DNA from 4 places in the Janthinobacterium darwini genome. Region 1 is predicted to be linked to each of the others. Evidence: predicted binding sites of a transcription regulator. Region 1 holds the regulator's gene; each other region holds the start of a gene.

Region 1 (7,740 bases):
GTATTCATGACTTCGTCAAGGTCGAACTCGACGGGCGACAATTCCATGCGGCGCGCTTCGATCTTCGAATAATCGAGCACGTCGTTGAGGATGCCCAGCAGCGACTGGCCCGCCACGCGCACCATGGTCAGATACTTGCGCTGTTCCGTGTCGAGCCTGGTATTGCCCAGCAAATAGACCATGCCCAGCACGGCATTGAGGGGCGTGCGGATTTCATGGCTCATGTTGGCCACGAAGTCGCTCTTCGCCCGGTTGGCCGCCTCGGCCCGGTCGCGCTCCAGTTCCAGTTCCGCCGCGCGCGATTCGAGTTCCTGCTGCAGGCGGTCGCGTTCGCACATCAGGCCGTTGAACGCCTCCGTCAGTTCGCCGATCTCGTCGCGCTGCTGCACTGGCACGGGCGTGAAGCGGCTGCCGCTGGTGCGCAGGGCCAGCAGGGTATCGCGCAGGCGCACCAGCGGCGACAGCAGGCGCACGGTAACCCAGCCCAGAACAAAAGCGGCCAGCAGCGAAGCGAGGATGCTCCACAGCACCAGCCGGTACAGCACGCCATCAAACGGTTCGAAGGCGTCCTCGATGGGTAGCGAGGCGGCCAGCAGCCAGTTCACCGATTTCAGGCGCTTGAAGCTGTTGACGGCCGTGATGCCGCGGCTGTTGGTGCTGACCATGCTGCCTTCGCCATCGTCCTTCAGCATCTGGGTGGTCGTCAGGTTGGCGTTCGGCTGGCGCGGCTGCAGCAAACGGCTGGTATCGGGGTGCAGCACGTAGCGCGGCACGGCGCCGCGCGTGAGAATGAAGTAATAGCCGCTCTTGCCGATCTTTTCCGAGCGCAGGCGCCCCAGCAGGTTGTCCTTGTACAGGCGCAGCACGCCGATCACCACACCGGCCACCTGGCCATCGGCGGTGAGCACGGGCGCCACCATCTGCACGATGGGCATGCCGCTCGATTTGCCCAGCATCGGCTCGGTGATCATGGGCTGGCGTGTGCGCAGGACGGTCTGGAAATACTCGCGCTCGGCAACATTGATGCCGGCGCGGCCCGTGACCAGCGGCATGTCGGCCACGATGGCGCCTTGCGCATCGAGCACCAGCACGTCGTCGAACAGCACCAGCATCGAGCGGCGCGAATAGTATTCGCGCAGCTTGGCGGGTTGGGCGATCAATTCCGGCGGCTGCTGCCTGGCCGTCAGGGTGACGATTTGCAGCAGCATGCCCAGCTTGTCGTCGAGCTCGGCGGCGGTGCGGGTGATCAGGGCAGATTGCTGGCTCAGCAGTACTCGCGTGAAGTCAGCGCGCATGTGCTGCAACTGGATCATGGTGACCAGTGCGATCATGGCGATCGAGGTCAGGCTGGTGGCCAAGGCGACTTTTGCTTTGATGCCGAGAGGCTTCATGATTTCCTTTTCAGTACCGGGCGGCACAGGCGGCAGATAATGCTGTCAGGAATTTTCCTATCAATACATCAACTTGGCAAGCGGTGCCGCGCAAATTGCCCTCGCTGCAAGGGCTTTTGACGATGTTGCCATATAATTAAAGTCAGAACGTCGTTTATTCAGCGCAATTGGGGTGAAATTGGCACACGGCAACCGTGTATGCAGTAAACTCGGTATTGCATTTTCTAAAAGGTACCGACATGACTGAAGCGCTCCTCACTCCCACCTTGCCCACAGTGACCGTGGAAGCGTTGCGTGCGCGATGCTCGACCTGCAGCATGCATCAATTGTGCCTGCCGATGGGCCTCGATGTGGGCGACATGGACAGGCTGGATCAGATCATCGGCCGCCGCCGCAAGATCGTGCGCGGCGCCTCGCTGTTCCGCATCGGCGACTCGTTCCAGAACCTGTACGCGATCCGCCTGGGGCACTTCAAGACGTACCAGATCAATCCGGGTGGCGAAGAGCAGGTGACGGGCTTCCAGATGGCAGGAGAACTGCTGGGCATGGACGCCATCAGCGCCGACCGCCACCACTGTAATGCGGTAGCGCTGGAAGATAGCGAAGTGTGTGAAATCCCGTTTTCCAGCCTGGAACAATTGCTGGGCAGTATGCCTACCCTGCTGCGCCATTTCCACCGGATGATGAGCCAGGAAATCACGCGCGAGCAAAGCGTCATGCTGTTGCTGGGCAATATGCAGGCGACGCAGCGCTTTGCCGCCTTCATCGTCAACCTGGCCTCGCGCTATGAGGCGCGCGGCTATTCGGGCAGCAATTTCCAGCTGCGCATGTCGCGCGAGGAAATCGGCAACTACCTGGGCCTGACCATCGAAAGCGTCAGCCGCTTATTGTCCAAATTCAAGAAGGAAGGCTGGCTGCGCGTCTCCAACCGCGAGATCGAGATCTTGCAGCCGGCCAAGTTGAAGGCCATTACGGCCGGTACGGACGTCTGCAAGTAAGTCTTACAGCTCTTCATCCGCGTGCAGCGCGATGCTGCGCTGCAGCGGCCAGGTCCAGATGCCGGACAGGCGCCACTCGCGTTTGTCGTTTTCCACCAGCACTTGCCAGCGGCTGCGCTCGAGCATCGGCAGCGCTACCGAGAAGTTGCCGGCCGCATCGGGCTGCACCAGCAGCTTGATATCTTTTTCCGGCAAGGTCGCATGCGCCAGATGCAGCTGCAGCGGACCCTGGTAAGCCTTGCCGAAGCTGTGCACGGAACCACTGAGGCGCGCTGACGCCACGTCATACGACAGGCTGGTATCCATCGCCAGGTCGCTGGCGACAGTATCGCGCCGCAAGTCCTGGTTGATCGCCTTTCCCTGCTTGTAGTAATCGCCCACCACCAGCGCATCAGGCTGCGTAAACGCGATATAGCCCATGAAGCTGCCGACGACCACGGACAGGCCGGGACCGATCATCAGCAGCCATGGCCAGCGATGCTTGTACCACGGGGCAACGGGGGCTTGCAGCTTGAGACTGTCGGACATGATATTTCTCCTGTTTAATCGGCCAATCCCCATCCGGGGACTGGCCTTCCTACATTAGCGCGGTACGATGAATACCGCGCTTTCACGCACATGCAACGATGGGTCGTCCAGCGAGTGCAATTCGATCGCAATCTTGTTCGAGCCCTTCTCGCCCACGCCGTGCGGCACGCGCAGGCGGATCGGCCAGCCCAGCGTTTCCGTCGGCTGCAAGGTCACTTCTTCGCGCGTCAGCAAGGTCAGGCCCGGCAAGCCGGAAGCGCTGATTTTAAAATGCTGGGTTTGCTCCGAGGTGTTCATGATCTGCAAGCGGTAAACGTTTTCGATCATGCCGTCTTCCACTTCGCGTCCCATCGAACCGCGGTCGCGGATCACGTCCATTTTCAGGGGCGTGCGCAGGGCCAGCGAAGTACACACGGCGATGATGATCAGGGCCAGGATGGAAGTGTAGATCAGCACGCGCGGGCGCATGGCGCGCTGGCGGATCTGCTTCGAACTGAAGTTGTTTTCCATCGCATGGTCGGTACTGTAGCGTACCAGTCCCCGCGGCCGGTCGACCTTGTCCATCACGCTGTTGCAGGCGTCGACGCAGGCGGCGCAGCCGATGCATTCATACTGCAGGCCGTTGCGGATATCGATGCCGGTCGGACACACTTGTACGCACAGGGTGCAGTCGATGCAGTCGCCCAGCTTGTCGTTGTTGCCGGCCTTCTTGCTGATGGCGCCACGCGGTTCGCCGCGCTTGGCATCGTAAGTGATGATCAGGGTGTCCTGGTCGAACATGGCGCTCTGGAAGCGCGCGTAGGGGCACATGTATTTGCACACCTGCTCGCGCAGCCAGCCTGCGTTGCCGTAGGTTGCCAGGCTGTAGAACAAGACCCAGAACCATTCCCAGGGACCGAAATTGAGGGTGGTCACCTCGCGCGCCAGTTCCTTGATCGGCGTGAAATAGCCGACAAAGGTAAAGCCCGTCCACAGGGCGATGGCGCCCCATGCCAGGTGCTTGGCCGTTTTCTTGAAAGCCTTGCGCACGGAGGGTCCCTGCTTGTCGAGGGCCATGCGCGCGCTGCGCGTGCCCTCGATGCGGCGTTCGACCCACAGGAAGATTTCCGTGTATACCGTTTGCGGGCAAGAGAACCCGCACCACACCCGCCCGGCGATGGCCGTGACGAGGAACAACAAATACGCACAGATGATCAGCAGGGCCGCCAGATAGATGAAATCCTGGGGCCACAGCACGACGCCGAAAATGTAGAACTTGCGCGTGGTCAAATCGAACAGCAGGGCTTGCCTGCCATTCCAGGTCAACCACGGCAAGCCGTAGAACGCCAGCTGGGTAAGCCATACGCATACCCATCGCCAGGTAGCGTAGCGTCCTTTGGCCTCGCGAGGGTAGATTTGCTCGCGGGCCGCATACATCTTGATGACTTGAGGTTCCATTACGTCATTTCACGGGCGTCTGGGGATTCGACAGGCTCCAGACATACGCCGACAGCACGTGTACCTTGGACTCGCCGAGGAAATCGCTGAAGGCCGGCATGGTGTTGTTGCGTCCCTTGCGGATGGTTTCCATGATGGTATCGGCACTGCCGCCATACAGCCAGATCTTGTCCGTCAGGTTAGGCGAACCGAGCATCTGGTTACCCTTCGCATCGGCGCCGTGACAGGCCATGCAGGCGCCGAACTTGGCCTTGCCCAGCACGGATTTGACGGGGTCCGAGGTCGAGCCGGATAGGCTCAGCACATAATGGGCCACGTTCTCGACATCCTTTTCGGAGCCCAGGGCGGCGCCCATCGGTGGCATTTGCCCATTGCGGCCATGCATGATAGTGGTCTTGATGATGTCGGGCTCACCGCCATACAGCCAGTCCTTGTCGGTCAGGTTGGGGAAGCCCTTGTTGCCGCGCGCATCCGAACCGTGGCATTGCGCGCAGTAGGTCAGGAACAAACGCTGGCCGATGGCATGCGCCTGCGGATCGGCGGCCACCGTCTTCAAGTCCTGGCTCAGGTACTTGTTGAACAGGGGGCCGTAGTCGGCTTCCGCCTTCTTCAGCTCTTCCTCGTACTGGCCCGTTGATTTCCAGCCCAGGCTGCCGGCATAGTTGCCCAGGCCCGGGTACAGGAACAGATACGCCAGCGCGAAGACGATGGTGATGTAGAACAACCACATCCACCAGCGCGGCATCGGCGTATTGAGTTCCTTCAAGTCCTCGTCCCAGACGTGGCCCGTGGTGCCGTCGGCAGGCGCGCCGTCGACCACTTTGATTTTCGACTGCGAGTACAGCAGCACGCCGCAGCCGATGATGCCCAGCAAGGACAGCACGATGATGTAGATATTCCAGAAGCCATTGGTAAAGTCAGCCATGGTTGCGCTCCCCTTGTGCCGGCACAGGCATGGATACCGGCGCTGCCGGATAGTCGAGCGCCTCGTCGTCGAACGGCAGGCGCGCCGCCGCGTCGAAGTCGCTATTGCTGCGGCTGAAAGTCCACCACAGGATGCCTACGAACGTCGTAAAGGAAACCACCGTCATGACGCTGCTGGCGCTGTCAAACAGGTTTTCGATTGCCATGCTAATTCCTTGTTTTGATTAATGTACCGAGGCCTTGCAGATAGGCGACCAGGGCGTCTTCTTCCGTCTTGTCCTGCAGCTGTGACGGGCCGGCGGCGATTTCCGCATCGCTGTACGGCTGGCCCAGGCGTTTCAGGGCGCGCATCTTCGGCATGATGTCGTCAGGCACCAGCTTGGTCTTCGCCAGCCATGGGTAGGCCGGCATGTTCGACTCGGGCACCACGTCGCGCGGGTTGTTCAAGTGCGTGCGGTGCCATTCATCGCTGTAGCGGGCGCCCACACGGGCCAGGTCCGGCCCCGTGCGCTTGGAACCCCACTGGAACGGACGGTCGTACACGAACTCGCCAGCGACCGAATAGTGGCCATAGCGTTCCGTTTCCGCGCGCAGCGGACGTACCATCTGCGAGTGGCAGTTGTAGCAGCCTTCGCGCACGTAAATGTCGCGGCCCGCCAGGCGCAGCGGCGAATACGGCTTCAGGCCGGCGACCGGCTCCGTCGTGCTCTTCTGGAAGAACAGGGGAACGATCTCGACAGCGCCGCCGATGCTGATCACCACAGTGACCAGGGCGATCAGCAGCCAGGGGTTTCTCTCAATCCATGCATGTGAAAATTTCATTTGCTTTCGCTCCTATCAGGCGTGCGCCGCGTTCAGTTCTGGAATGCGGGCGACGGGGAGTTTGCTGCCGCGCAAGGTCATCCAGGTGTTGTAGCCCATGATGCACATACCCGACAGGTACAGCAGGCCACCGGCCACGCGCACCACGTAGTACGGATACGTTGCTTTCACGCTCTCGACAAAGGTGTAGGTCAGGGTGCCGTCCGGATTGACCGCACGCCACATCAGGCCCTGCATCACGCCGGCGATCCACATTGCGGCGATGTACAGCACGATGCCGATGGTGGCCACCCAGAAGTGCACGTCAACCAGGCGCGTGCTGTGCATCTGCGTGCGGCCCGCCAGGCGTGGCAGCAGATAGTAGATCGAACCCATGGTGATGAAGCCCACCCAGCCCAGGGCACCCGCATGTACGTGGGCAACGGTCCAGTCGGTGTAGTGCGACAGCGAGTTGATGGTCTTGATCGACATCATCGGACCTTCGAAGGTGGCGATGCCGTAGAACGACAGCGAGACGATCATGAATTTCAGGATCGGATCGGTGCGCAGCTTGTGCCAGGCGCCCGACAGGGTCATGATGCCGTTGATCATGCCGCCCCAGCTTGGTGCCAGCAGGACCAGCGAGAAGACCATGCCGATCGATTGCGTCCAGTCAGGCAATGCCGTGTAGTGCAGGTGATGCGGGCCCGCCCACATGTAAGTGAAGATCAGCGCCCAGAAGTGGACGATGGACAGGCGGTACGAGTACACGGGGCGCTCTGCCTGTTTCGGGATGAAGTAGTAGACCATGCCCAGGTAGCCGGCGGTCAGGATGAAACCCACCGCGTTATGGCCGTACCACCACTGGATCATGGCGTCCTGCACGCCCGCATAGGCGGAGTACGACTTGGTGAACGAGGCTGGCATGACGGCGCCATTGACCACGTGCAAAATCGTCACGGCCAGGATGTAGGCGCCGAAGAACCAGTTGGCCACGTAGATGTGCTTGACCTTGCGCTTGATCAAAGTGCCGAAGAACACGATGGCGTAGGCGATCCAGACGACGGCGATGAGGATGGCGATAGGCCATTCCAGTTCGGCGTATTCCTTGCCGCGCGTCAGGCCCATGGGCAGGCTGACGACGGCGCACAGGATCACTGCTTGCCAGCCCCAGAACGTGAAGGCGGCCAGCTTGTCGGAAAACAGGCGCACCTGGCAGGTGCGTTGTACAACGTAGTACGAGGTGGCGAACAGGCCGCAGATGCCGAAGGCGAAAATCACCGCATTCGTGTGCAGCGGACGCAAACGTCCGTATGTCAGCCATGGTATGTCGAGGTTCAGGGCAGGCCAGGCTAGCTGAGCGGCGATGATAACGCCAACCAGCATGCCGATGATGCCCCATACCACAGTAGCGACCGCGAATTGCTTCACGATCTTGTAGTTATAGTTCAGCGATTGATCCACAAAGACTCTCCCTGGAATTACTATTTATGATGGTGGCCAGAGAGTAAGTGTTTGAAGGCGAAAAAACTTTGATGTGGATCAAAATTCCCCGGATGAAATAAGCGTAGCGAACTGGCATCGAAATATAGGCATATTTCGGTCAAAAAAAGCCATGCAATATCCCTACAATCAGGGCTTGATCTGCGTCAAATGGCATA
Region 2 (7,740 bases), on a different contig from region 1:
GCGCTCGGCGCGGTCGCTGCGGCCGATCAGGCGCCGCGTCTCGCGCATCAGCCGTTCGTAGTGATTGATCAGTTCACCGAGCACGCGGCGCTGCGCCTCGCCGCTGGCATGGACGTCGGCGTGCATGTGACGCGCGGCAGCAAGCGCCGCCGCTTCCACGGTGAACAGGTCGGGTTCCAGGGCGGACTCGGAGATGGCGGCGTGCATGCTCTAGCTGCCTTGCACGGGATGGTCGTGGAAGTCGAGGGCCGTAAAGTCCTGCTGCAGCTCCTGGCCAAATTCCAGGATCGTGTCATCGTCTTCATCGTGATACCAGTTCAGGCGCACTTGATTGCCCTCCATTGCTGCCTGGTTCAGGATGTCGAACAGGGTAAACAGCATCTTCGTGCTGGAGCTGTTGAAGTAGGCCAGCGAGACGTTGACGGTGATGGCGCTCTCGTGGCAGCCGTCCAGGTAGGCGCGCACGGCGGCGATCAACGGGCCATAGAAGGCGGCCGCGTTTTCCGGATATGACTCGCCCTTGATTGACAGGGTGTGCTGCTCGAAACGGAAGTCGATTTCGGGCGAACTCGGGGTCGCGGCGATGAACAGTGGTGACGGTAATTGCATATGCTTTCCTGAGTCGGCTCTTTCAAATGATGGCTTTGATGCAGAAGATGGTGTGCCCCGGCTCCTGGGGATCCTGGACGAATTCGAATTCCAGCGGCTCGCTGGCATCGCGCGCCATGGTGAGGAAACCCAGGCCAGCGCCCTTGCTGTCGGACGGTGCTTCCTCGCGCAGGGCCTTCTTGTAGGCGAGGCGGATTTCTTCCATCGTCATGCTGTGCAGCGGCTCCAGGCGGGTGCGGATCTGCGCCACGTTGTCCGTCGAGACGGGGTTGGCGCACAGCAGAAAAAAGCTGTCGCCGCGCGTGCCGATGCAAAACGAGCCGCGCCGCATCTGCTGGTCCAGCTGCGCATCGGGCGTCAGGCTGTCCGCCGAATAGTGCATGATGTTTTGCGACATCTCGATGAACGAGGAAAAGATGCGCCGCCGCGTCGGCCCGGCCGCGCCGGCCGTGTCGAGGCGCGCCTTGATGGTTTCGGAAATGGCGCTCACCACGTGCTGCGAGAAATAGCCCACGTAAAAAAAGATGATGTTGCGCTTGCGCGCCACATCCCAAAACTCGTTGAATTCTTCGTACAGCACGTCCGTGCTCCTGGCTAGCCGGTGACCCGGTTTCTTGTTGATAAAGTGGTTCGAGGGCGCCCAACTACAGGCGGAAACAGAAAAAGGTCAGGTCGTCGCGGCGCGGCTGTTTGCCTTGCCAGGCGACGCTGTCCAGCAGCAGCGCCGCCGCCGCCTCGCTGGCGGGCGCGTCGCGCTGCGCCAGCAGCTGCTCTCGCATGCGCCGCTTGCCATAGGCGATGTCGCGCGCGCCGCCGATCTGGTCGAGCAAGCCGTCGGTAGTGATGAACAGCAGGCTGCCGGCGGGGATGGCTAGCGTCTCGTTGTGCCAGCAGTAGCTGGCGGGCGTATCGACATAGCCCACGCCCATGCGCGCGCCATCGATGGCGCGCACGGCCTCTTCGCCGGGCGCCACCACGTGCAGCGCCAGTTTCGCCCCCGCGAAACGCAGGCTGGCGCTGGCGTCGTCGTAACACAAGAAGGCGCAATCCATGCCGTCGTTCGAACCGGCGTGGCCAGCGTTGTCGCTGCCGGCGCCGTCCTGGCCCAGCAAGGTCTTGATGGCGCGGCTGACGGTGCCGATCAGGGCGGCAGGATCGCGCGGCCCCAGTTCGCGCAAGGCCTGGCTCAGGGCCGACGAGGCGATCAGGGTCATGAATGCGCCCGGCACGCCATGGCCCGTGCAGTCGGCGATGGCGGCAAACCAGCCGCCTGCGTGGCGTTCGAAGAAGTAGAAATCGCCGCCGACGACGTCGCGCGGCTGCCATTCCAGGTGGGCGTCGGGCAGGGTGGCGCGCAATTGCGCATCGGAGGTGCGCAGCAGGGCGCGTTGGATCACGCTGGCGTAATCGATGCTGTGCATGATTTGCCGGTTCTTTTCGGCCTGCATGGTGGCCACCACGTTCATCAGCTGCAAGCCGAAGCCCACGCCGGCCAGCGCGCCATCCTCGGTGATGATGAAGCCATCGGCCAGCGCTTTTTCGCCCGCTTCCACGGCACGGAAGGTGAGGTCCTCGATGCTCATGGCGCCATCGACGATCAGCGGTTCCTTGTCCATGAAGGCGATGCAGCTTTTCTTGCCGTACACCTCGTGATAGAAGGGCTTGGACATCTGCGACATGAAGATGTTGCGGCTGATCAAGCCGATGGGCTTCTGCTGCTCCGTAACTGGCAGGCTCATCATGTCTCGCCGTTCCGTGAACAGCTCCAGCACGGCGAAATTGCTGGCGTCGGCCTGCACTGATTCCGTGGGAATGCACAGATCAGCCGCCACGGAGGTGCGATAACGGGGAAGATGCAATCGAGAAGCGTTGAACTCCACAGCGGCTACCTTTACATGACAATCGGACCCTTGTTGTCGCGACGGCAAGGCGACTGACAAACAGGCAATATCATTATGGTAGCCTTTGAATGTGACGGCTTGATTACCAGCTTGTCAAAACCGTATGCAAGATGGCTGCATGGCAAGCAACTTACAGGCGCCGGGCCAGCACCTGCGCCTGTGCCAGCCAGCGCGCCCGCTGCGGCTCGGTGGAATTCAAGATAGGGCCGAAGCTTGCCACCTTGACGGGCTTGACGCCGCAAAATTCCAGGGTCGTCTTGCGCAGCTGGTGGATGCCGGGCATGTGGTAGACCCAGCGGAAATACCAGGGCGGCGTATCCATCGTCACCAGCAGCTGGGCCGTGCGGCCCTTCAGCAGCTGGGCCGGGAAAGCCTTGCCCGGGCGGTATTTGAAGGCAAAGCCGGGCAGGAAGACGCGGTCGACAAACCCCTTCAGCAGGGCCGGCGCGCCGCCCCACCAGATGGGGTAGGCGAACACCAGGTGTTCGGCCCAGCTGATGGCTTCCTGCGCCGCCAGCAAGTCCGCTTCCAGCGGCTGCATCTGGCGGTAGCCTTCGTGCAGGATGGGATCGAAGTCCAGCTGGCCCAGGCGCAGTTCGCGCACGCTGTGACCTGCAGTGCGGGCCGTGGCGGCGTAGGCCTCGGCCAGGGCGGCGCAGAAACTGTCGCTGGACGGGTGGCCGAGGAGAATGAGAATGCGTTTGGTCATGATGCAGGCTTTCCGTAAAAGAACAGCTTGCATGCTAAAGCCTGCCCCTAGTGGCAGAGTCAAGCGGCCGCTGGAAGGTGCTGGCGTGCCAGGCAGTCGCTGATTTCCGTGTCGATATCGGCCAGCTGCGCGTCGAGCTGGCGCAGGCGGGCGATATCCTGCTGTATCTGTGCGCGCTTGGCGGCGATGTGGCGCGACAGGGCGGCCCAGTCCGTGTTGTCGCCGGCCAGGATGGGCAGCAGCTCGGCCAGGCGGAATCCCAGGGCCTGCGCCTGGCGTATGAGCCTGACTTGCGCCAGGTCTTGCTTCGTGTAGACGCGGTAGGCGCCGGAACGGCGCACGTCGCCCAGCAAGCCCAGCGTTTCATAGTGGCGCAAGGCCTTGGGCGAGGTGCCCGCCAGGCGGGCGATTTCTCCGATGTACATGCGTGTCCTTTGTCGAGCTTGCGCGCAGTGTAGCGCAGGCAAGGTGCCGAGCGCTATGCTGCGCGCTGGCCTCAGGCCCGGCGTGGCGGAATTTTCTTCGCCGTGCACTCGGCGCAGGTGCCGTACAGCGACAGCGCGTGCTCGTGCAGCACGAAGCCCCGCTCGGTGGCGATTTCATTCTGGCGCAGTTCGATGCCTTCATCGACAAATTCATCGACCTTGCCACAACCCGTGCAAACCAGGTGGTCGTGGTGCTGGCCTTCATTGAGTTCGAAGACGGCATGGCCCGATTCGAAATGCCGGCGAAACAGGATGCCCGCTTCGGCAAACTGCATCAGCACGCGGTAGATGGTGGCCAGGCCGACGTCGATCTTTTCGGCCAGCAAGAGTTTGTAGACATCGTCCGCACTCAGGTGCTTGATGCCTCCTTCTTGAAACAGCTGCAGAATCCGCAAGCGGGGGATAGTCACTTTCAAGCCCGAATCACGCAGTTCCCTCAAAATATCCATGTCTCCCATTCCTTTTATGATCGCCGGAGCGCACGCCCCAGCGTGAATCTGCATTATATCGCAAATGATAATCATTACCATTCTCATGTGCGAACTGGGGATAGTATGCGGTGCAGTCAGCTGGGAAGCCAGTGACCTCGGCGCAAGTGACGATTGCTTGGCGGGCAACTGATACCAGAGTGTTCGTTCAATATGGAAAAGTGGCGCTCAAATCGATACACTGTGCAGCAGGAAATAATAATGGAGGGGGTGTGGACCGATTTGATGCAATGCGTCTGTTTACCCGCATCGTCGAGCTGCGCAGTTTCACGCAGGCGGCGCATGACCTTGGCTATCCGAAGGCGACCGTCACGCATGCGATCAAGCAACTCGAAGCGCGGCTGGGCGTGCGCCTGCTGCAGCGGACCACGCGGCAGGTGACGCCCACGCCCGATGGCGAGGCGTATTACCAGCGCTGCGTGTGCCTGCTGGCGGACCTGGAAGAAACGGAAGCCGTGTTTTCCTCGGCGCAGAAGCAGCCGGCAGGCAAGTTGCGCATCGACCTGCACGCGACCCTGGCCATGCATTTCGTCCTGCCCGTACTGGACCAGTTTTGCGCCCGCTATCCGCGGATCGAACTGGAAATTGGCATGGGCGACCGCCTCGTCGACCTGGTGCGCGAAGGCGTCGACTGCGTGCTGCGCGTGGGCGAATTGAGCGACTCGTCCATGGTGGCGCGCCGGCTGGCGCTGCTGGAACAGCTGACGTGCGCCAGCCCCGCCTACCTGGCCGCCCACGGTACGCCGGAGAATCTGGCGCAGCTCGATGGCCACCGCGCCGTGAATTTCTTTTCTACCCAGACGGGCAAGGTCTGGCCCTTCGATTTCAAGGTGGCAGGACAGCGGCACAGCGTGGCCTTGCCGGGCACCGTATCGGTCAACAATGCCGACGCGTATCACGCCTGCTGCCGCGCGGGCCTGGGCTTGATCCAGGCACCCCGCTACCACCTGGAGCAGGCGCTGGCAGCTGGCGAGCTGGTGGAAGTGCTGCGGGACTGTCGTCCCGACCCGCTGCCCGTGTCCGTGCTGTACCCCCATCACCGGCAATTGTCGGCGCGCGTGCGCGTGTTTGCCGATTGGGTCGCCAGCCTGTTTGACGGCGTGCATTAATTGGTATGGTCGCGCTGCGCTGCGGCATTTTCTTGACCTGGGCAAAGAAAAAAATCCCTCTAGTGATGCCATCTAGCACTATTTGATGTGGATCAAAGTTTTTGTTGCACTGCACTCTTAGACTTCGCAGCGTTACTTAACGACAAAAAGAGGGAACTAGAATGAAGAAGTCCGCAACTGCAGCAGCAATCGTCCTGGCCGCCATCGGCGCATTCGCCGGCAATGCAATGGCTCAGGAAAGCCCATGGCTGGTGCGCGCGCGCGCCGTGCACATCGATCCGGCCGATAAATCTGCTCCTGTTGGTGGTGTCGGTGCATCCGACCGCTTGCATGTGAGCAGCAAGACGATTCCTGAAATCGATATTTCGTACTTCTTTACCCCGAATATCGCTGCCGAGTTGATCCTGACCTACCCGCAAAAGCATGACGTCAAGCTCGACGGCAACAATATCGGTACCTTCAAACACCTGCCGCCGACCCTGTCGCTGCAATACCACTTCATGCCTGAAAAACAGTTCAGCCCTTACGTGGGTGCCGGCATCAACTACACGAACATTTCGGACGTGAAATTGCTGAACGGCGCCGGCCGCCTGGAGCATGACAGCTGGGGTTACTCGCTGCAAGCCGGTGTCGACTACAAGCTGGACAAGAACTGGTCCCTGAACTTCGACATCAAGAAAGTGCAGATCCGCAGCGACGTCTTCATCGGTGGCGCCAAGGCCAGCGAAGTCAAGGTCGATCCTGTCCTGATCGGTGTAGGCGTCGGTTACCGCTTCTAAGCATGGCATGACAGCGCCTGCGTGGCGCACACAATAAAAAAGGACGGCTTTGCCGTCCTTTTTACATTAGCTGCAGCGGTTTATTTTTTCAGCGTCTTTTCCAGTGCCAGCTGGTAATCCGTCTTTTCGTAGCCGGGCAGGTATTTGTTCGTCGCGTCGAGGAAGGCGCGCGAGCGGTAGGCCGCTTCCAGGTCCTTGACCCATGGCTTGGCTTTGTCGGCCGTGCGGATGGCCACCAGGTTAATGTAGCTGTCCGAGATCTTTTCCACGCTCAGGGCCGACGTCAGCTTCATGCCGGCGGCCAGGGCGAAGTTGCCATTGACGAAGGCGTAGTCGGCGTCCGCCAGCGAACGCGGCAGCTGCGCCGCTTCCAGCGGCACCAGTTTCAGCTTCTTCGGGTTTTCCAGCACGTCGCGCTCGGAAGCGCGCAGCGGATCGACGTTCGGTTTCAGTTTGATCCAGCCCATCTTGGCCAGCATCACGAGCGCGCGCGCCTGGTTGGTCGGATCGTTCGGCATGGTGATGGTGGCGCCGTTCTTCACTTCGGCCAGCGTTTTCTGTTTGCCGCCGTACAGGCCGATCGGCATGGTCGGCACGGTGATGAGGGGGCTCAAGGGCAGCTTGTTGTCGGTGGCGAACTTGGTCAGGTAGACGATGTGCTGGAACACGTTGGCGTCCAGCGAGCCTTCGGCCAGCGCGTAGTTCGGCTGCACGTAGTCGTTGAATTCGACGATCTTGACCTTGTAGCCCTGTTTTTCCAGGATGGGCTTGATGCCCAGCTTCAGCTGGTCGGAATACGGACCGGAGCTGGTGCCGATGACGAGTTCTTTCGGGTCTTTTGCGTGGGCGGCGGTAGCGAAGGCCAGGCTGGTGGCGACCAGGAGCAGGTTGCGGCGAAGTTGGTTCATGTGTGTCCTTGTTTCTGAATTTGAATTAACGTTTGTCGAGGCGCTTGGCGATGCGCGTGCCTGCGAACTGGATGGTTTGCACCAGTACGATCAGGATGGCCACGGTGGCGACCATGATGTCCGTCTCGAAGCGGTAGTAGCCGTAGCGGATGGCCAGGTCGCCGATGCCGCCGCCGCCCACCACGCCGGCCACGGCCGAATACGACAGGAAGCTGATCGACAGCACGGTCAGGGCCAGTACCAGGCCGGAGCGCGCTTCCACCAGCAGCACGCGGAAGATGATCTGCATCTCCGATGCGCCCATGGCGTGCGCCGCCTCGATCACGCCGCGCGGCACTTCGCGCAGGTTCTGTTCCACCAGGCGCGCCAGGTAGGGAATGGCGGCGAACGACAGCGGCACGGCAGCTGCCAGCGGGCCGATCGAGGTGCCCGCGATGATGCGCGTAAACGGCGTCAGGGCGACCAGCAAAATGATGAAGGGGAAGCTGCGCACGGTGTTGACCAGCCAGCCCAAAATCGTCGACAGCGGACGGTTTTCCAGCGACTGGCCTTCCGATACGAGGAACAGCAGGATGCCCAGCGGGCCGCCGATCAGGATGGCGGCCGTCAAGCCGATGCCCAGCATGGTCATGGTCTGGCCCAGCGCCACCCAGATTTCCGGCAGCAGCTTGATGACGTTATTGATCGATTCTTCAAACATGTGTTGCATCCTTCCATGCGGTGGCTTCAAACGCCTCGGTGCCGTAATACGC
Region 3 (7,740 bases), on a different contig from region 1:
GCGCCATGCCGTCGATCTGGAGATTGTTGATGCCGAAGCCGCGCGCATAAAACGTCGTGCGCTCCGTGTCGTTCTGGCCTACCTGAATGCCCGTCGTCTGCGCCAGTGCCTGGTCCAGGCGCACAGCGCCCAGGTCGTCGAGCAACTGGCGTGTGATGATGCTGACCGATTGCGGCGTTTCGCGCAGGGACAGGTCCATGCGCGTGGCGCTGCGCGCTTCGCCTGCCGTGTACGATTGCGTGCCTTCCGTAGTCGCCGTCGACTGGCCCAGGACGGTGACGGCCGGCATGGTCACATCGGTCGCAGCGGCGTCGGTGGCCTGTGCCGGCAGGGCCACGCCGGCGGCAAGACTGAGCAGGCTGATGTGTAATAAACGGGGCAGGGGGCGCAAGGCGGGCTGGCGCGAAGTAGAGAGTTCGGTAGTCGATTGCATTATTTTCCTGGCATATTTTTAGTCGTGTTTTCCTATCTCGTCTGGCGAAGTGCGCAGTAGCTGGGGGGTGGCATGACGCTGGCCCGTGGTCTGGCTTGGATAGCAGTTCCACCGCAAGGCCCGGCGCGAACGGGTAGTGGAAAAGAAGGGCGCGCGATTTCCGTCGCATTGCGAATAGGAATCATTATCAATATAGATGATATTTGCTAAATAATCAAGCGAGCGCACCAAAAGAGTGCAGGCAGGCCAGGAGCGGCGCATTGGCTGGCCTTCTGCGATAATGTGGGGCTGATAAAATATTTTCCTTATTGAAAGAAATGCATGCGTACATGGATCGCTTGTGCCGGATGGTTGTGTGTCGTGTCGCTGGGCCAGGCCCAGGAGCACGCGCCGCCGCCAGCTGTTCCCGCGCCGCTGCAGAGCGCCAGCATGCCGCCCGCCATTGATGCCATGCCTGCCACATCTGCTGCGCCGACGCTGCCGACGGTGCCGGCGCCCGCAGAAGACGCCTTGCCCTCGCAAACGGTGACGATCACGGCCAACAGCGACGCCAAGGCGCCGCGCGTCCGTTTCACGGCGTACCGCGAGAGTTATCTGACGGCCAGGAAAGTGTGGCAAGTGTCGAGCGGCAGTGTGGTCATGGCCCTGCGCCTGATTCCGGCCAAGCTGAGCGCCACCATCGACGATGTGCGCGTGGCCCTGCAAGGCAATGGCGCCCCTGTGCCGATCAAGGTGTCCGACGGCGGCGTGTTTGTCGTGCCGCTCAATGAGGACATTGCCGCGCAGGATGGCACGTTCCTGGTGAACAAGGGCAGGGGCGAACTGACGGCAAATATCGTGCTGCAGCCGTCCGTGGCGCGCGATGCGTGGAATGTCACGCGCGTGGGGCAAGTCCTGCGCGACGCGCGGCGCGCCGTGCGGGCCATCACGCCGTGGTACAAGCGGCCGTTCGCCAGCGATGTGCAATCGCTGGCGTTTTGCGCGGCCGAGCGGGGCAGCGCCTTGCAGTTGATGGATGGTGAACAGCTAATCGCTACCTTGCCCATGCACGAGCCGGCCGTCAACGACATCAACCAGCCCGTGTTTTGCAAGATTTTCGACGGCGAAGACAAATACCCGGGACACTACCGCGTGGTCTTGCCCGAGCAAGCCACGGTGCTGCTGCTGTAGTGTCTAGTTCGGCTGGCGCTGTACCAGCTCCAGGGCCGCCGCCAGGGCCAGGTCCATGGTGGCCTGATGAAAGATCAGCCATTGCGGCAAGAGCGATAGCGCATGGCGCCCCTGTTCCAGGTCGCCTTCATCGACGGCGGCCCACGCATGGTGCAATCCGCTGAGCACGCGCGCATGCTGTTCGCGGTGGTTGGCCAGCGAGGGAAAGGCGATTTGCTCCATCAAATCCTCCTCTTCGCGGAAATCGCGTTCGACGGCCGCAATCAGGTCGCGAAACGCCATGCTGAAATGCTGGTCGCTCAACTGCCCCAGCCGCGCAAGTTCTTGAAACAGCGCCTCATGCGCTTCGTCAATGGCGGGAACGCCCAGCGCCATCTCATCCTTCCAACCCGATATACCCATGCCGATGCTCCCGGTTAAGTCCGTCGCGATGTGGAGCGGACTGTTCCAGTGTGGGCGCAGCAAAGGTGGAAATCCATGATCTGGATCAAAAGTATGGCGAAGTGGAGAAAGTGTGGGCTACTGATCAATTTAAACAAAAAGTGGGGAACAAATTCCCACGTGCTACAAGGCGCTTTTGGAACGTGCATGCCACTAGCGAGCGCCGCTGAAAAACGCCGTCAGCAGCGCTTTCTCAGGCCCGCGTATTACTTAGTGCTTGGGCCAGTGGGCCCACAGGGCCTGCGCATCGACATTCGGCACCTGCAATTGCTGCCCGGCCGACAACTGCATGGTATCCCTCAACACGAGGGGGGCGAGCATCAAGGCCGACAGGGCAAGGCAGGCCAGCACTTTAAGCGTCAACATGGTCGTCTCCCGGTGTCCCGGTGGCGGCGCGGGGATGCGGCGCCTGCCGGTCACTTCCTTATGTACTACCATGCTTGCAGTTTAGTTCATCTGATTGTAATTTCAACTTATTGCTGTGATGCACCGCACCAGTTCGCCTATTGCCAGGGTCTTATTTTGCCTTGCGGCGGCGCCGCGGCTTGTCTGTTGGCGGAAGAAAGGAATCGAACCACACCTGCGTCAACTGCTGCGTATTTTTCGCCGCTTCACGCTTGACGGCGGCCGTGGCATGGCCGCGTGCCGTGCTGGCGATGCGGTTAGCGGCGCTCAGGTACATGCTCATCCAGGGGTTCTTCATGGCTAGTCTCGCAGAAAGTGGGTGGGGCGGCGCTTGTGCCGCGATGTCCCTACTCTAATCCGATGGCTGGCGCTGACTGTGCGCCCGCCCACATAGCCGGGCGGCGCCGGCAATGTGCTGAGGCAGATCAATACACGTCGCGGCGGTAGCGTCCGGCCGCCAGCAGGGCGTCGAGACCTTCCTGGCCCAGCACTTCTTGCAGTACAGCATCGATGCCAGCCGCCATGCCTTGCAGGCTGCCGCACACGTAGACGATGGCGCCTTGCGCAAGCCAGTCACGCAGTTCATCCGCGCAGGCGCGCAGGCGGTCCTGCACATATTCACGTTTGCCACCTTCCTTGCCATCGCGCGAAAAGACGCGGTCCAGGCGTGCCAGGTGGCCAGTGTCGAGCCAGCCTTGCAACTCTTCGCCGCAGACGCTGTCAAAAGCTTGCTGGCGCTCGCCGAACAGCAGCCAGTTGCGTGCCAGCCCCGCCCGCCGGCGTGCGCGCAGGTGCGCCCGCAGGCCCGCCAGGCCGGAACCGTTGCCAATATAGATGCAGGGCACGTCGACCAGGGCGGGCGCGAAGGCGGGATTGGCTTGCAGGCGCAGGCGGATGGTGGCGCCCGGCGGCGCGAAGCGCGTCAGCCAGCCGGAACAGAGGCCAAAGCCCTGGTTGTCAATGCCCGCATGGCGTTCCTGGCGCACCAGCAACTGCAGTTCGCCATCCGATGGCAGCGAAGCGAGCGAATAGCTGCGCGGCGCATATTGTGCAAAATGTGCGTCGCCCTCGCTGCCGTCCGCGTTGCACCCGATGATTTCGGCCAGCGCACCCGCTTCCCAGGTGGCTTCGGCCGGGCCTGTCAAGGTGATTTCATGCAGTTCGCCGCCCAGGCTGCCCGGGTTGAGCAGCACGCGGCGCAGCAAACGCCACTCGTCATATGACGCGTCTTCCTGCACGCCGATGGCGTCGATGGCGCTGCCGCTGCAGCGGGCCAGCGCTTGCGACCAGTCGGCCAGCGCGTTCGCGTCGTGTTTGTCGACTTCGATCAGGGGGAACAATGGCGTTGCGCCCAGCGTTTGCAACTGTTGCGCCAACGCATGGCCAAAGCCGCAGAAGGCGCTGTAATGGCGGTCGCCCAGGGCCAGCACACCCACTTGCAAGCCAGCCAGCGGCGTGCCCGATGTTTGCTGCAACAGGCGCGCGAAGCGGCGCGTGCCGTCCGGCGCCTCGCCTTCGCCAAAGGTGCTGGCGACGATCAGGGCCCGTTCGTACTGGCGCAATTGTGCGGGATCAAAGCGGTCCAGCGATTGCACATCGACGGCCACGCCCGCCTGCTGCAGGGCGCGCGCGCTTTCCAGTGCCAGGCGCTCGGCCTGGCCCGACTGGCTGGCGTAGGCCACCAGGGTGACCAATCCAGTATTTTTCTTGCCCGTCGCGCCGGCGCCCAGCATGGCCCGCTGCGCCTGCACAGCCCGTTTTGCCTTGCCGCGGCCCAGGTACAGCATCCAGCCCGTGATGGCGAACAGGGGCAGGCCCAGGCTGGCCACGGTGACGATGATGCGGCCCGGCAGGCCGAAATACGTGCCCATGTGCAACGGATAAATGATGTTGACGAGGCGCGCTCCCAGCGCCTGCTGGCTGTACGGGTCGTTTTCCGTGACCGTGCCATCGGCCGGCAGAATACTCATGCGGCTGCGCGCCCGCTCGTGCGGCACATCGCTGGCCAGCCACGTGAATTGCACGGCTTCTCCGGAACGGGTGGGCAGGCGCACCGTAGCCAGGGTCCAGCCGGGGGCGTGCTGCTGGAAGCTGCTCCAGGCCAGGCCGATGTCGACGGCGGGCGATTGCTCCTTGGGCGCGCCTTTCTTGCCTGGTGCTTGCGCCACCCGTGGGGGCTTGCCTGCCCAGGCGTCGATGTTGTCGCGCACCACGTCATAGCTCCAGTAAATGCCCGTCAGGGTCAGTGCCACGTAGACGAGCAGGCACCAGGTGCCGGCCACGGCGTGCAAGTTCCACAGGAAGGAGCGGCCTTTCAAGGCCGGGTCGACGGTCAGCCAGGTGCGCCAGTCCAGCGGGCGGCGCGGCCAGCGCAGGTACAGGCCGGACAGCGCCAGGCCCAGCAGGCACAGCGCCAGCGCGCCCGCCACTTGCCGGCCCGGATCGCGGGGCAGCAGCAGCCAGCGGTGCAATGACTCCGTCCACTCGAAAAAGCCCGCGCCCGCCAGCGCCGGCTGGGTGGCGCCCGTGTACGGATGTACATAGATGGACTCGCCACGCCGCTGGCCATTCTTCGGCATGAAGAACAGGCGCGGCGCGGCGCCTGCCTGCGCATACACGGTGATGGACGCCACGCGCTGGCCGTGTTCGGCTGCGGCAATGCTGCTCAGCTGGGCGGGCGTCAGCGGCGCGCGGGTTTCCACGGCCACATGGCGCACGCCGGGATTCATGATATCGAGCAATTCCTCCTTGAAGGCCAGGGTGGCCCCGCTCAGGCCGATGATCACCAGCACCGTGCCGGCCGTGATGCCGATGAACCAGTGCAGTTGAAACCAGACCTGCTTCCAGCTCCAGTGCCAGCGCCTTTGTTGCGGCGCGGCGGCAAGCGGGCGCTGCTGGCGGGTATCCGAAGCAGCGTCAGCGCTGGCGCGCAGCTGGGGTTGTGGAAGGGCGGAGGTCGTCATGGCGGCTTTCGATAGCGCTGCCATGCGGGGCGTCAGGCATGGCAGGGAAGAAGGAAGGCTGACATATTAACGCAAACGAGAATCATTCGCAAATGATGGTGTGCATTTTCGCGGGGCGGGGCCGTCGTCTTGCCCATCCCTGTCTGGCCATCCTCCTGGCCATTCTCGTTTGCCTGATCGGGCGCCAGAGGCGCTACAATAGGGATACTGTTCACTAGTTACCATTGCTGCCATGACCACTTCCACACCGAATCTCGTCGTCACTCCATCCGCCCACCCCTTGTCCGACGCCGAGCGCGCCGCGCGCATGGTCAGTCCCGCCTTCGGCCGCATCTTCACGGACCACATGGTGGTAATTCCTTACCGTGACGGCAAGTGGCAGCAGGGCGAACTGAAGGCTTACGGCCCGCTGATGCTGGACCCGTCCGCCTCGTCCCTGCACTATGGCCAGGCCATTTTCGAAGGCTATAAAGCGTTTGCCCAGCCCGATGGCAGCATCAAGACTTTCCGTCCAGAGCAAAATGCCGCGCGTTTCAACCGTAGCGCCGCGCGCCTGGCCATGCCGGCCATCCCTGCCGAGCTGTTCCTGGAAGCGGGCGACGCGCTCATTTCCCAGGATCGCAACTGGGTGCCGAAGAACACGGGCGAGAGCCTGTACATGCGTCCGCTGATGATCGCCACCGATCCTTACCTGGGCGTGCGTCCATCGGAAGAATACCTGTTCGTGCTGTTCGCCTCGCCGGCCGGCGCCTATTTCCCGAAAGGCGTGAAGCCCGTCACCGTGTGGATCAGCGAAGACTTCGTGCGCGCCGCGCCGGGCGGCACCGGTGAAGCCAAGTGTGCAGGCAACTACGCGGCCAGCCTGATGGCCCAGTCGCAAGCACAAGAGAAGGGCTGCGACCAGGTCGTGTGGCTGGACGCCGTGCACCGTGAATTCATCGAAGAAATGGGCGGCATGAATTTGTTCTTCGTCTACAAGGATGGCGAGAAAATCACCGTCGTGACGCCGGAACTGACGGGCACCTTGCTGCCAGGCATTACTCGCCGCAGCCTGCTGGAAATGGCAAAAGACCTCGGCTATGCCACGGAAGAGCGTAAATTGTCCGTCCAGCAATGGCGCGACGATATCGCCTCGGGCCGCATGACGGAAGTGTTCGCCTGCGGCACGGCCGCCGTCATCACGCCCGTGGGCGTGGCCAAGGCCAATGGCTTTGAAATGACCATCAACAACAATGAAAATGGCGCCGTCACCCTGGCCCTGCGCGAAGCGCTGCTGGGCTTGCAGCATGGCACGGCTCCTGATACGCATGGCTGGATGCACACCGTTTGCTAGTAGATGTCACCTGACCAAACCTACTGCGCGTCGCGCTTTGCGGCCGGCGATGCTCACCGTACTAGAGTACGGTTGCACTTCTCGGCCACAAATCACTGACGCTCGCTACGGTTTTGTCAGGTGTCGTGACTGATGTTGTTCGTTTTGACCCCGCCGGCACTTTGTTGTCGGCGTTTTTACATCTTGAAGGAAATACGATGAAAATTCGCTCTGTCTTGCCCGCGCTGGCCGCCATTTTCCTCAGCCTGTCGGCCGGTGCCGTCCACGCGGCCGACGCCACCTGCGCCATTCCCCGCAACGTCAGCTACTACGATTACGACGTCAAGCCGTCGGACGAGAAAAACGCCTGCTACAAGCAAAGCACGAACGTGCCCACGGATTCCTTCATCCTGGCGCTGTCGTGGTCGCCCGGTTTTTGCGACAGCCAGCGCCGCCGAGGCGAAGTGTCGAAAAAAGCCGCCTTCCAGTGCGCCGAGAGCAACCACTTCGGCTGGATCGTGCATGGCCTGTGGGCGCAGTCGGCCAATCCGGCCACCTGCGAGGATATTTCCGTGACGCCGCCGCGCAAGACGGAGCTGCATCCGCGTTACTGCAAGGGCAATCTGCCGAAGCTGGCGCCGTCCGAGATCTTGCCCTACATGTGCATGCAGCCCGGTGAAGCCTTGCTGCAGGGCGAATGGGAGAAGCATGGCGCCTGCGATTTCGCTACGGCCAAGGAATATTTCGAGAAAGAACGTGAATTGTTCCAGGCCTTGAAATTGCCGGACAGCACCATGCCAAAGAATGAGCTGTTCCAGTGGATGAAGCAGCACAACCCGCAACTGAAGGGCCGCTGGCTGGGCTATGAAAAGCACTCGGGCGAGTTGCGCATTTGTTATTCGAAAGACTACAAGGTCATCGACTGCCAGAAGTGATGCAGGGGAATCGGCGGGCCTGCCCGGCAGAGTCCATCCATCCATGCTAGTGTCTTGCCTGCGGCGAGTTGCCGCGCACGC
Region 4 (7,740 bases), on a different contig from region 1:
GTGGAAGGAACGAAACACGGCATTCAGTGTTTCCTTGTTGTCAGGATCACGCTCGAGGCGCAATAAGTGCTCTTCAACATTAACCGCAAGATCCATCGCCTCAACGACGAAATCCTTGAGCATATCGTCCATTAGAATCCCAAATCCGCAAGAAGGTCGTCTACATTATCCTGGTCCAGCGCCACCGACGGCACGGACGGGCCCTGCATCAGAGGCACCGGCTTCTGCGCCAGTTTTTCGCGCACTTCGGCCGGTGCGTTGTCGCGCAGCAGCTGGGCAAGCTCGTGCTCCACCGTCTTGGTGATGTTGACCACTTTTTTGATCAGCTGGCCCGTGATGTCCTGGAAGTCCTGCGCCATCATGATTTCCAGCAAGCGCGCTTTTTCTGCTTCCGTGGCCTCGGCAACGGCTTGCGCGAACTGGCGCGAATCGCCGGCCAGGGCCTTGAATTCTTCCAGGCTCAGCTTGCCGTCGAACAACGCCGTCCAGCGACTGTCCATGTCCTTGGCTTTCTTCGACAGCACATCTTGCGCCGGCATCCCTTCATCGAGCGTATTCAGGACCTTGTTGGCGGCCTGTTCCGTCAGCGTGGCGACATATTCCAGGCGGTCCTGGGCGTCGACAATCTGCGACGACGCTTCCGTCAATGCCTTGTCGTAGCCCAGTTCGCGCAGCGAATCGTGCAGCAGGCGCACGATGCCACCCAGGCGTTCGAACATCGGCTTGTCGGACTGGTCGACCGGATCGGCCGCTTCGCCAGGCACGCCTGTAGCAGCCGCGGGGGGCGCTTCGGGTGCGGCGGCGACTGGCGCTTCCGCTGCGGCTGACGGCACGGCGGCGCTGGCCGACACCGAGTCGAACAGCGCGTCAAAATCGTCGTCCGCGATCACGGCTGCGGGCGCTGCGGCAGGCGCGGGCTTGGGAGCGGCCGCACTTTGCGCAGATACTTCATCGAATAATGCATCGAAATCATCAGCGGCGTTGGTCATATCCCTGCTTCTCCATAATTTGTCAAAATTCCGCCTGAACTGTGCGTTTTACAGACTGATACCCACAATTTCTCGATTAAGATGATTTGAGGCAATACCGCTGCGATGGTGCGAGTGTAGCAGGGCGCCGCCCTGTTGGTAAATCTCAAAACGCGCTTCCTGGTGCAAAGCAGGTCCACAAGAGCTTTTCCACCAGGAAATAAGTGTTCCTGCTGTTGTATTTTGAAATACTACCATTGGCGTGCGTGCAAGACCACGCGCCAGACAAGAAATCCTGCTTTCGGGTGCCTGCGCAACAGTACCCAATGGCTGTCGTTACGGCTCAAACACGATCTTTCTGCCAATGTTGTCTATACTGAAGGTGCAATAGTATTGATAATTATCAAGTCTTTACATGAATACCATGCTGCCGCCGCGTCTACAATAAGGGGCGTTGCGCGCGCTGAGTCACTGCCAAAGGACCTGCCATGTATAAGAAAATTCTGATCGCCACGGACGGCTCCGCCGTCTCCAACCTGACGGCCTGTGCTGGCGTTGCCTTTGCAGAGCAGATGCAAGCCGATATCCTTGCCGTGTACGTGGCGCCCGAATACCAGTACCCGGTGTACATCGAAATCATTCCACCAAGCTATCCCAGCGAGGAGGAATACCGCATCGCCATGCGCAAGGCGGGCGCCGACCACTGGCAGCCCATCCTCGACGCGGCCGCCAGGCGGGGCCTGGAAGCGACGGGCCTGACGGCCTTTTCCGACAGCCCGGCCCTGAAAATCGTGGAAGTGGCGCAATTGCAGAACTGCGACTTGATCTTCATGGGCTCGCATGGCCGCAGCGGCTGGGGACAATTGCTGCTCGGCAGCGTGACCAACAAAGTGCTGTCGCACTCGAAATTGCCGGTGCTCGTGCATAGGCTGATCAAGGAACCACCCTCCAAATAAGTGGTCACATGGCCACGGGGGCCGCCGCTGCCGGCATAGTAAGTAAAAGGCAAACTTGCGGCCATTTCGGTTAAAATGACAATGTTTCTCGTTTATTAATACCCGGCCGGCCGCCACGAGGCGGCCCGGGCACATTTCACGCCTCCTGATTGCGCGCCTATGATACGTATTGTGATTGCCGACGACCACACCATCATGCGAGAAGGATTGAAGCGCATCCTCGACGGCGCGCCGGACATCGACATCGTGGGCGAAGCCATCGACGGCTTCGAGGTACTCAACCACGTACGCCAGGGCGGCTTCGACCTGTTGCTGCTCGACCTGTCGATGCCGGGCCGCAGCGGCGTCGACCTGATCCGGCAAATCCGCAGCGAAGCGCCCAAGCTGGCCATCCTCATCCTCACCATGCACGAGGAAGAGCAATATGCGGTGCGCGCCATCCGCGCCGGCGCGCAAGGCTATCTGACCAAGGAAAGCGCGGGCACCCAGCTGGTGGGTGCCATCCACAAGGTGGCGTCGGGACGTCCCTACATCAGCGCCGAGGTGGCGGAGCAGCTCGTGCTCAACATCATGATGCCGAATGAAAGCTTGCTGCACAAACAGCTGTCGGACCGCGAGTTCGAAGTCTTTTCCCTGCTGGTGGCAGGCAAGTCGATCACGGAAATCGCCAACAATCTGCATCTGAGCGTGAAAACGGTGAGTACGCACAAGACGCGCATCATGCAAAAGATGGGCATGAGTTCGCTGTCAGAGATGGTCCAGTATGCCGTGGCACACCGTCTGCTGTCTCCCTTCAAGACCTGAACCTGCCCACGCGCGCCAACCCGTAGGAACAATCCTACATCAACTGCCACAGCTCCTACTGCCATATTCAGCCACCGCTGATATTAATTGCAGACGGTTGTTGGCATACTGAAACCAGTCATCAAGTTGCTGGGAAGTTATTTCATCACACAGCAAGTCTTCAGCGAATCGAGATTCACACGCCTGGACGCGCGCCGCCCTTTCCCTGCCCGCCGTCCTGTGCACCTTGTCATTCAACTCTGAACTACCTGTCACCAGGAGATGAACATGCTGTCCACGCAAACGCCTGAAACCCGCGCTGCCGCTCCATCACTGCCCCCCTCCTCTTCAATGGAAGCGGGGCGCCAGCGCCAGGGTCGGCTCTGGTCGAACCTGAAGGAGGTGTGCGACCTGCTGCATATCTCCAGCGCCTGCACCATCGCCGCCGATGAACTGCTGTTCCAGCATGTGCAATTCAAGACTGGCCAGCGCGTGCACACCATCGGCCAGCCCTTCGACACTCTGTACATCGTCAATTCGGGCTTCCTGAAAACCGTACTCATCGACGAATTTGGCAATGAGCAGGTCCTCAGCTTTCCCATGAAGGGCGACATGCTGGGCGTCGACGGCATCCACTCGCGCCAGTACTCCTCGGAAGCAGTGGCCCTGTCCGACTGCGATCTGATCCTGCTGCCGTTCAAGAAATTGACGGCGCTGGGCAGAGTCCACCTGGAACTGGAAAATGTCATGTATGGCGTAATGAGCCGGGAACTGGTGCGCGAGCAAGCGATGATCGGCATGCTGGGCGCCCTCAGCGCAGAAGCCCGCGTGGCGCGCTTCCTCGTCTCGCTGGCCGAGCGCTTCGCGCAGATGGGCTACTCGAGCAAGCTGTTCAACCTGCGCATGACGCGCCATGAAATCGGCAGCTACCTGGGCCTGACCCTGGAAACGGTCAGCCGCACCCTGTCTGCCTTCAATGAAATCGGCCTGATCTCGGTCGACCAGCGCACCATCGGCATCAAGGACCCGGATGCCTTGAAAACCCTGCGCCGCCTGCCGCCCTCGCGCTCACGGGCCAAGCAGCTGGCCTCCGCCAAACTCAAGGCCAACACCACCGCAGCGGCCACCGCCTCCGCGCAATTGCTGGCCACCATTTAACGCCATCCCCACTCCTTCAAGCTTGGCACAGGCTTGACCCGGTCAAGGCGCGCACCGCCTTACCGGGTCTTTTTTGCTGCCGCGCCGCGCCTGCGGCCGCCTTTGCCCAGCGCTAACCTCCTCGCTGCCATCCCATCGTAAAAAAAGCGCGGATTGCACATAAATAAGCCTTGCTTTTCGGGCCACATTCAACAATAATGCAAATACGAATCATTCTCAACTGAGACAAAGAAAGCCCAACATGCAAAGCTCAAAACCAGCCTTGATCCAGGATGCCGCTAGCGCCCACGTCCGTCCTCCCGTCAGCACGGCGCAAGCGGCGCGGCGCATTACCAGCGAAGCGCTGCTGCAGCAGGGCCGCGAAGTGGAAATTGAGCACAGCGGCAAGATCTATCGCCTGCGCGTCACCCAATTGAACAAGCTGATCCTGACTGCCTGAAGCAGCACGGCAGCCAGTCACCATACTCGCCAGCCAGTCGCGCTCCGTGCGCGTAGCCAGCCAAACCACCCGCACAGGAGTGTTTGATGGCGAACGACCGACCTTCCCCGATGTTTCCTTCCCCGCAAGGCCCACAGCCTGAATTGCTGCTGTCGGCCGTGCTGCACCTGATGTCGCACTACCATGCGGGCACTCCATGCGAGAAACTGGCGGGCGTCATCGAACGCCATCTGCAAGTGCTGTCCAGCTCACCCGGCCTGGGTCCCGTGCTGCAAGCGACCTGCCAGCAACTGTCGCAGCAATGGGCCGCCCTGGTGGCGCTGCACCGACCTGCACCGCCGAGACCCACTTTGTTTGAGCGCCTGGTACGCGTGCTGAACGCCAAGCGCCCTGCCTCGCCCCTGCCGCAATAAATCCCCCCCCCACCGCCCAACAGGATATCGCCATGTGTGACAAAGACCAGTCCCTGCCCGTCATCAGCAATTGTGCCCCCGCCGACGTGGAATCGGCCGCCCTCGCTTCGCGTCGCCGCCGGCTGTGGGAACTCTCACACACCTGCCATTGCCCGCTGGTCGGCGTGGGCTTGCCGCTGGGATACCTGCGCAAGCTGGTGGGCAAGATGACGGGCGGGCGCGTGCTGGCCGACGACTACGAAGTCCATGTGGGTGCCGTGACGGAATGTGGCGCGCGCAACCGCCTGTCCGAAGCCCTGCAAAAGGAACTCGAACGCCGCTACGCCCCCGTGATCCTGCGCTTTCGCGGTGCCAAGACGACGCAGCAGGTGGCCGAATTGTGGCGCACGGCCGTCGCCAACGGCGACGTGTCGGGCGCCTTCTGGGCCGGCCTGACGCATCCGCGCTGCGACGCGGAACTGGAAGAGCAGATGTGCCGCGACCTGCACATGATCCAGCACCAGGCGGGCGCCTGCGTGCGGGCCGACATGGGAAAATTTACCGCCTTGCAGGAAGAAAATGCGCGCCTGGCACACGAACTAGCCAAGCTGCAACAGCGCAGCCAGACCGCACTGATGGAAAAAACGGGCGAACTGGAACGCCAGGAAGCCGTGCTACTGCGCGCGCGGGCGGAATCGATCGGCAAGGATAGCGTGATCGAGGGCTTGCGCTTTGACCTGGCGCAATTGCAGGCCGCCATCCCGGCGCTGGAATCGCGCACGCGCCTGGTCGAACGCCTGGCGCAAATGGATGAGCGCGAAAAAGAATTGCGCCAGCAAATCGCGGAATTGAAGCAGGCCCAGCCACGTCCAAGCGCCGCCCTGCCGGCACCGGCACCGAAGCTGGAAGTGCCGATGGGCGGCAAGCTGAAAATGCCGATCCGCCTGGTCGATCAAAGCGTCTTGTGCGTGGGCGGGCGCAGCGGCAATGTCGCCACCTACCGCGCCCTGATCGAGCGGGTCGGCGCGCAGTTCGCCCACCACGACGGCGGCCTGGAAGACAATGCCAACCTGCTCGATTCGAGCCTGGCGGCAGCCGACCTGGTGATTTGCCAGACCGGCTGCATCAGCCACAGCGCCTACTGGCGCGTGAAGGATTACTGCAAGCGCACGGGCAAGCGCTGCGTCTTCATCGACAACCCCAGCATCTCCAGCCTGGCGCGCGGCTTGCAGGAAGTGAGCGGCGAAATGGAACCAGCCACGCTGAACACGGCCGAGTAACAAAGGCGGCGCGGCAAGCGCCGCCGACACGCTCAGGCCTGCAGCTCGCGCGCGATGGCCTCGCGCAAGATCGCATCGTCGACCGTGGTATCGGGCGCAAAACGTCCCACCACCCTGCCATCCTTGCTGATCAAAAACTTCTCGAAATTCCACAGCACGTCGCTGGGCTGCTCCTGCGTGATGCCGTAGCCGGCCAGCTTGGCGCGGAAATCGCTGCCCGGCTTTTCCTGCGCCCGCGGCTGCTCCTGCACCAGGCGCTGGTACAGCGGATGCTGGCCCGGCCCCTTGACGACGATTTTTTCAAACAGGGGAAATTGCACGCCGTAGGTGCCACGGCAAAAGTCGGCGATTTCGGCATTGCTGCCTGGTTCCTGTGCGCCGAATTCATTCGCGGGGAAACCGGCCACCACCAGGCCCTCGGCCTGCTTGTCGGCGTAGAGTTTTTCCAGTCCTTCGTACTGCGGCGTCAAGCCGCAGGCGGAGGCAACGTTGACCACCAGCACTACCTTGCCGCGATACGCGTCCAGGCTGCCAGGTTCGCCATTGATCTGGCGCAAGGGAATGTCGTAAATACTGTCGCTCATGATGCCTCCCTGGATGAATCAGTGAAACAGCCATGATAGCCGCCCGCGCGCGAACGCGCTGGCGGCGCAAGAATCAATACACGTCGCGCCGGTAGCGCCCTGCGGCCGCCAGTGCGTCGAGCGCGGGGCGACCCAGCATCTCTTGCAGGGCCTGGTCGACGCCACCCGCCATGCCGGCGAGGCTGCCGCAGATGTAGATGGCCGCACCCTGCTCCAGCCACAGCCTGACTTCATCGGCATTGCCGCGCAGGCGGTCCTGCACGTACATCCGCTCGGGCTGGTCGCGCGAAAACGCCAGGTCCAGGCGCGGCAGGTCGCCACTGGCGTGCCAACCTTCAATTTCTTCACGGTAATGGAAATCGCGGGCCGCATTGCGTTCGCCAAAGATCAGCCAATTGCGCCGCTGCCCTGCCAGCACGCGGCTTTTCAGGTGGCCGCGCAGGCCGGCGATGCCGCTGCCGTTGCCGATCAGAATCAAAGGCCGTTGGGCATTGTCTTCCAGGCGGAAACGTTTGTGCTGGCGCAAGCGCAGCTGCACCACGTCGCCGACAGCCGCCTGCGCCGTCAGCCAACCAGAGGCCAGTCCCAGGCTGCCGTCGGGATGCGCATGCTGGCGCACCAGCAAGTGCACGCTGCCATCATGCGGAATCGATGCGATCGAATATTCGCGCGGTTGCGCGGGGTCGAGCGGCGCGGCCACCTGCACCAGGTCGCCCGACTGCCAGTCAGGCAAGGCACCCGCCACGGGCGCCAGTTCCACATGGTAGATGGCGCCGCCCGCGCTGCCAGGATTAAGCAAATGCCGGCCCGTCATGCGCCAATCGCCGAAGGCGGGCGCGCTCCAGTCCGGTGCGTCGCTGGTACCGGCCAAATGGCTCAGATGCTGGAACCATTGCTCGATGGCGGCGCTGGCGCTGCGGTCTACCTCGATGCGCTCGAACAGGCGCGCGGCGCCCTGCGCCGCAAGCCAGGCATCGAGCGCGCGGCCGAAGCCGCAAAATTGACTATAGCTGCGGTCGCCCAGGGCAAGCACGGCGTAATGCAATTGCGCCAGCGCCAGCTCGCCCGTCATCAGCCGGCCCATGAAGGCGGCCGCATTGTCGGGCGCATCACCCTCGCCATACGTGCTGACCAGGAACAGGGCCCGTTCCGCCTGTTGCAGATCAACGGCTGCGAGTTC

What was found. The regulator FNR, encoded in region 1, switches genes on or off when oxygen is low (the NO sensors DNR and NnrR bind a similar motif). The targets are predictions, from matches to a motif close to TTGATNNNNATCAA.
Region 2: a site for FNR is predicted at 5,384-5,397, ahead of ACQ4WZ_RS04700 (OmpW/AlkL family protein). Genes of this name have one in related genera too.
Region 3: a site for FNR is predicted at 2,081-2,094, ahead of ACQ4WZ_RS12105 (bacteriohemerythrin). Genes of this name have one in related genera too.
Region 4: a site for FNR is predicted at 1,362-1,375, ahead of ACQ4WZ_RS02490 (universal stress protein). Genes of this name have one in related genera too.

Annotation. Positions count from the first base shown of each region.
Region 1 is NZ_JBNYXX010000004.1:348,296-356,035, forward strand. It holds gene ACQ4WZ_RS22855 (response regulator) at 1-1,391, opposite strand, end outside; gene fnr (fumarate/nitrate reduction transcriptional regulator Fnr) at 1,631-2,389, shown strand; gene ACQ4WZ_RS22865 (FixH family protein) at 2,393-2,917, opposite strand; gene ccoG (cytochrome c oxidase accessory protein CcoG) at 2,972-4,354, opposite strand; gene ccoP (cytochrome-c oxidase, cbb3-type subunit III) at 4,359-5,279, opposite strand; gene ACQ4WZ_RS22880 (cbb3-type cytochrome oxidase subunit 3) at 5,272-5,484, opposite strand; gene ccoO (cytochrome-c oxidase, cbb3-type subunit II) at 5,486-6,100, opposite strand; gene ccoN (cytochrome-c oxidase, cbb3-type subunit I) at 6,116-7,543, opposite strand.
Region 2 is NZ_JBNYXX010000001.1:1,018,389-1,026,128, forward strand. It holds gene ACQ4WZ_RS04660 (GGDEF domain-containing protein) at 1-207, opposite strand, end outside; gene ACQ4WZ_RS04665 (DUF1987 domain-containing protein) at 211-609, opposite strand; gene ACQ4WZ_RS04670 (SiaB family protein kinase) at 632-1,189, opposite strand; gene ACQ4WZ_RS04675 (SpoIIE family protein phosphatase) at 1,254-2,468, opposite strand; gene ACQ4WZ_RS04680 (NAD(P)H-dependent oxidoreductase) at 2,641-3,219, opposite strand; gene ACQ4WZ_RS04685 (MerR family transcriptional regulator) at 3,279-3,644, opposite strand; gene fur (ferric iron uptake transcriptional regulator) at 3,716-4,153, opposite strand; gene ACQ4WZ_RS04695 (LysR family transcriptional regulator) at 4,405-5,301, shown strand; gene ACQ4WZ_RS04700 (OmpW/AlkL family protein) at 5,463-6,080, shown strand; gene ACQ4WZ_RS04705 (MetQ/NlpA family ABC transporter substrate-binding protein) at 6,161-6,988, opposite strand; gene ACQ4WZ_RS04710 (methionine ABC transporter permease) at 7,014-7,688, opposite strand; gene ACQ4WZ_RS04715 (methionine ABC transporter ATP-binding protein) at 7,681-7,740, opposite strand, start outside.
Region 3 is NZ_JBNYXX010000001.1:2,634,245-2,641,984, reverse strand. It holds gene ACQ4WZ_RS12115 (TonB-dependent siderophore receptor) at 1-433, opposite strand, end outside; gene ACQ4WZ_RS12110 (hypothetical protein) at 755-1,603, shown strand; gene ACQ4WZ_RS12105 (bacteriohemerythrin) at 1,607-2,005, opposite strand; gene ACQ4WZ_RS12100 (hypothetical protein) at 2,255-2,410, opposite strand; gene ACQ4WZ_RS12095 (hypothetical protein) at 2,562-2,747, opposite strand; gene ACQ4WZ_RS12090 (PepSY domain-containing protein) at 2,875-5,412, opposite strand; gene ACQ4WZ_RS12085 (branched-chain amino acid aminotransferase) at 5,645-6,745, shown strand; gene ACQ4WZ_RS12080 (ribonuclease T2 family protein) at 6,943-7,659, shown strand.
Region 4 is NZ_JBNYXX010000001.1:547,524-555,263, reverse strand. It holds gene ACQ4WZ_RS02500 (chemotaxis protein CheA) at 1-132, opposite strand, end outside; gene ACQ4WZ_RS02495 (protein phosphatase CheZ) at 132-989, opposite strand; gene ACQ4WZ_RS02490 (universal stress protein) at 1,457-1,924, shown strand; gene ACQ4WZ_RS02485 (response regulator) at 2,084-2,728, shown strand; gene ACQ4WZ_RS02480 (Crp/Fnr family transcriptional regulator) at 3,059-3,865, shown strand; gene hemP (hemin uptake protein HemP) at 4,107-4,304, shown strand; gene ACQ4WZ_RS02470 (hypothetical protein) at 4,391-4,717, shown strand; gene ACQ4WZ_RS02465 (DUF2325 domain-containing protein) at 4,750-5,976, shown strand; gene ACQ4WZ_RS02460 (glutathione peroxidase) at 6,009-6,560, opposite strand; gene ACQ4WZ_RS02455 (sulfite reductase subunit alpha) at 6,634-7,740, opposite strand, start outside.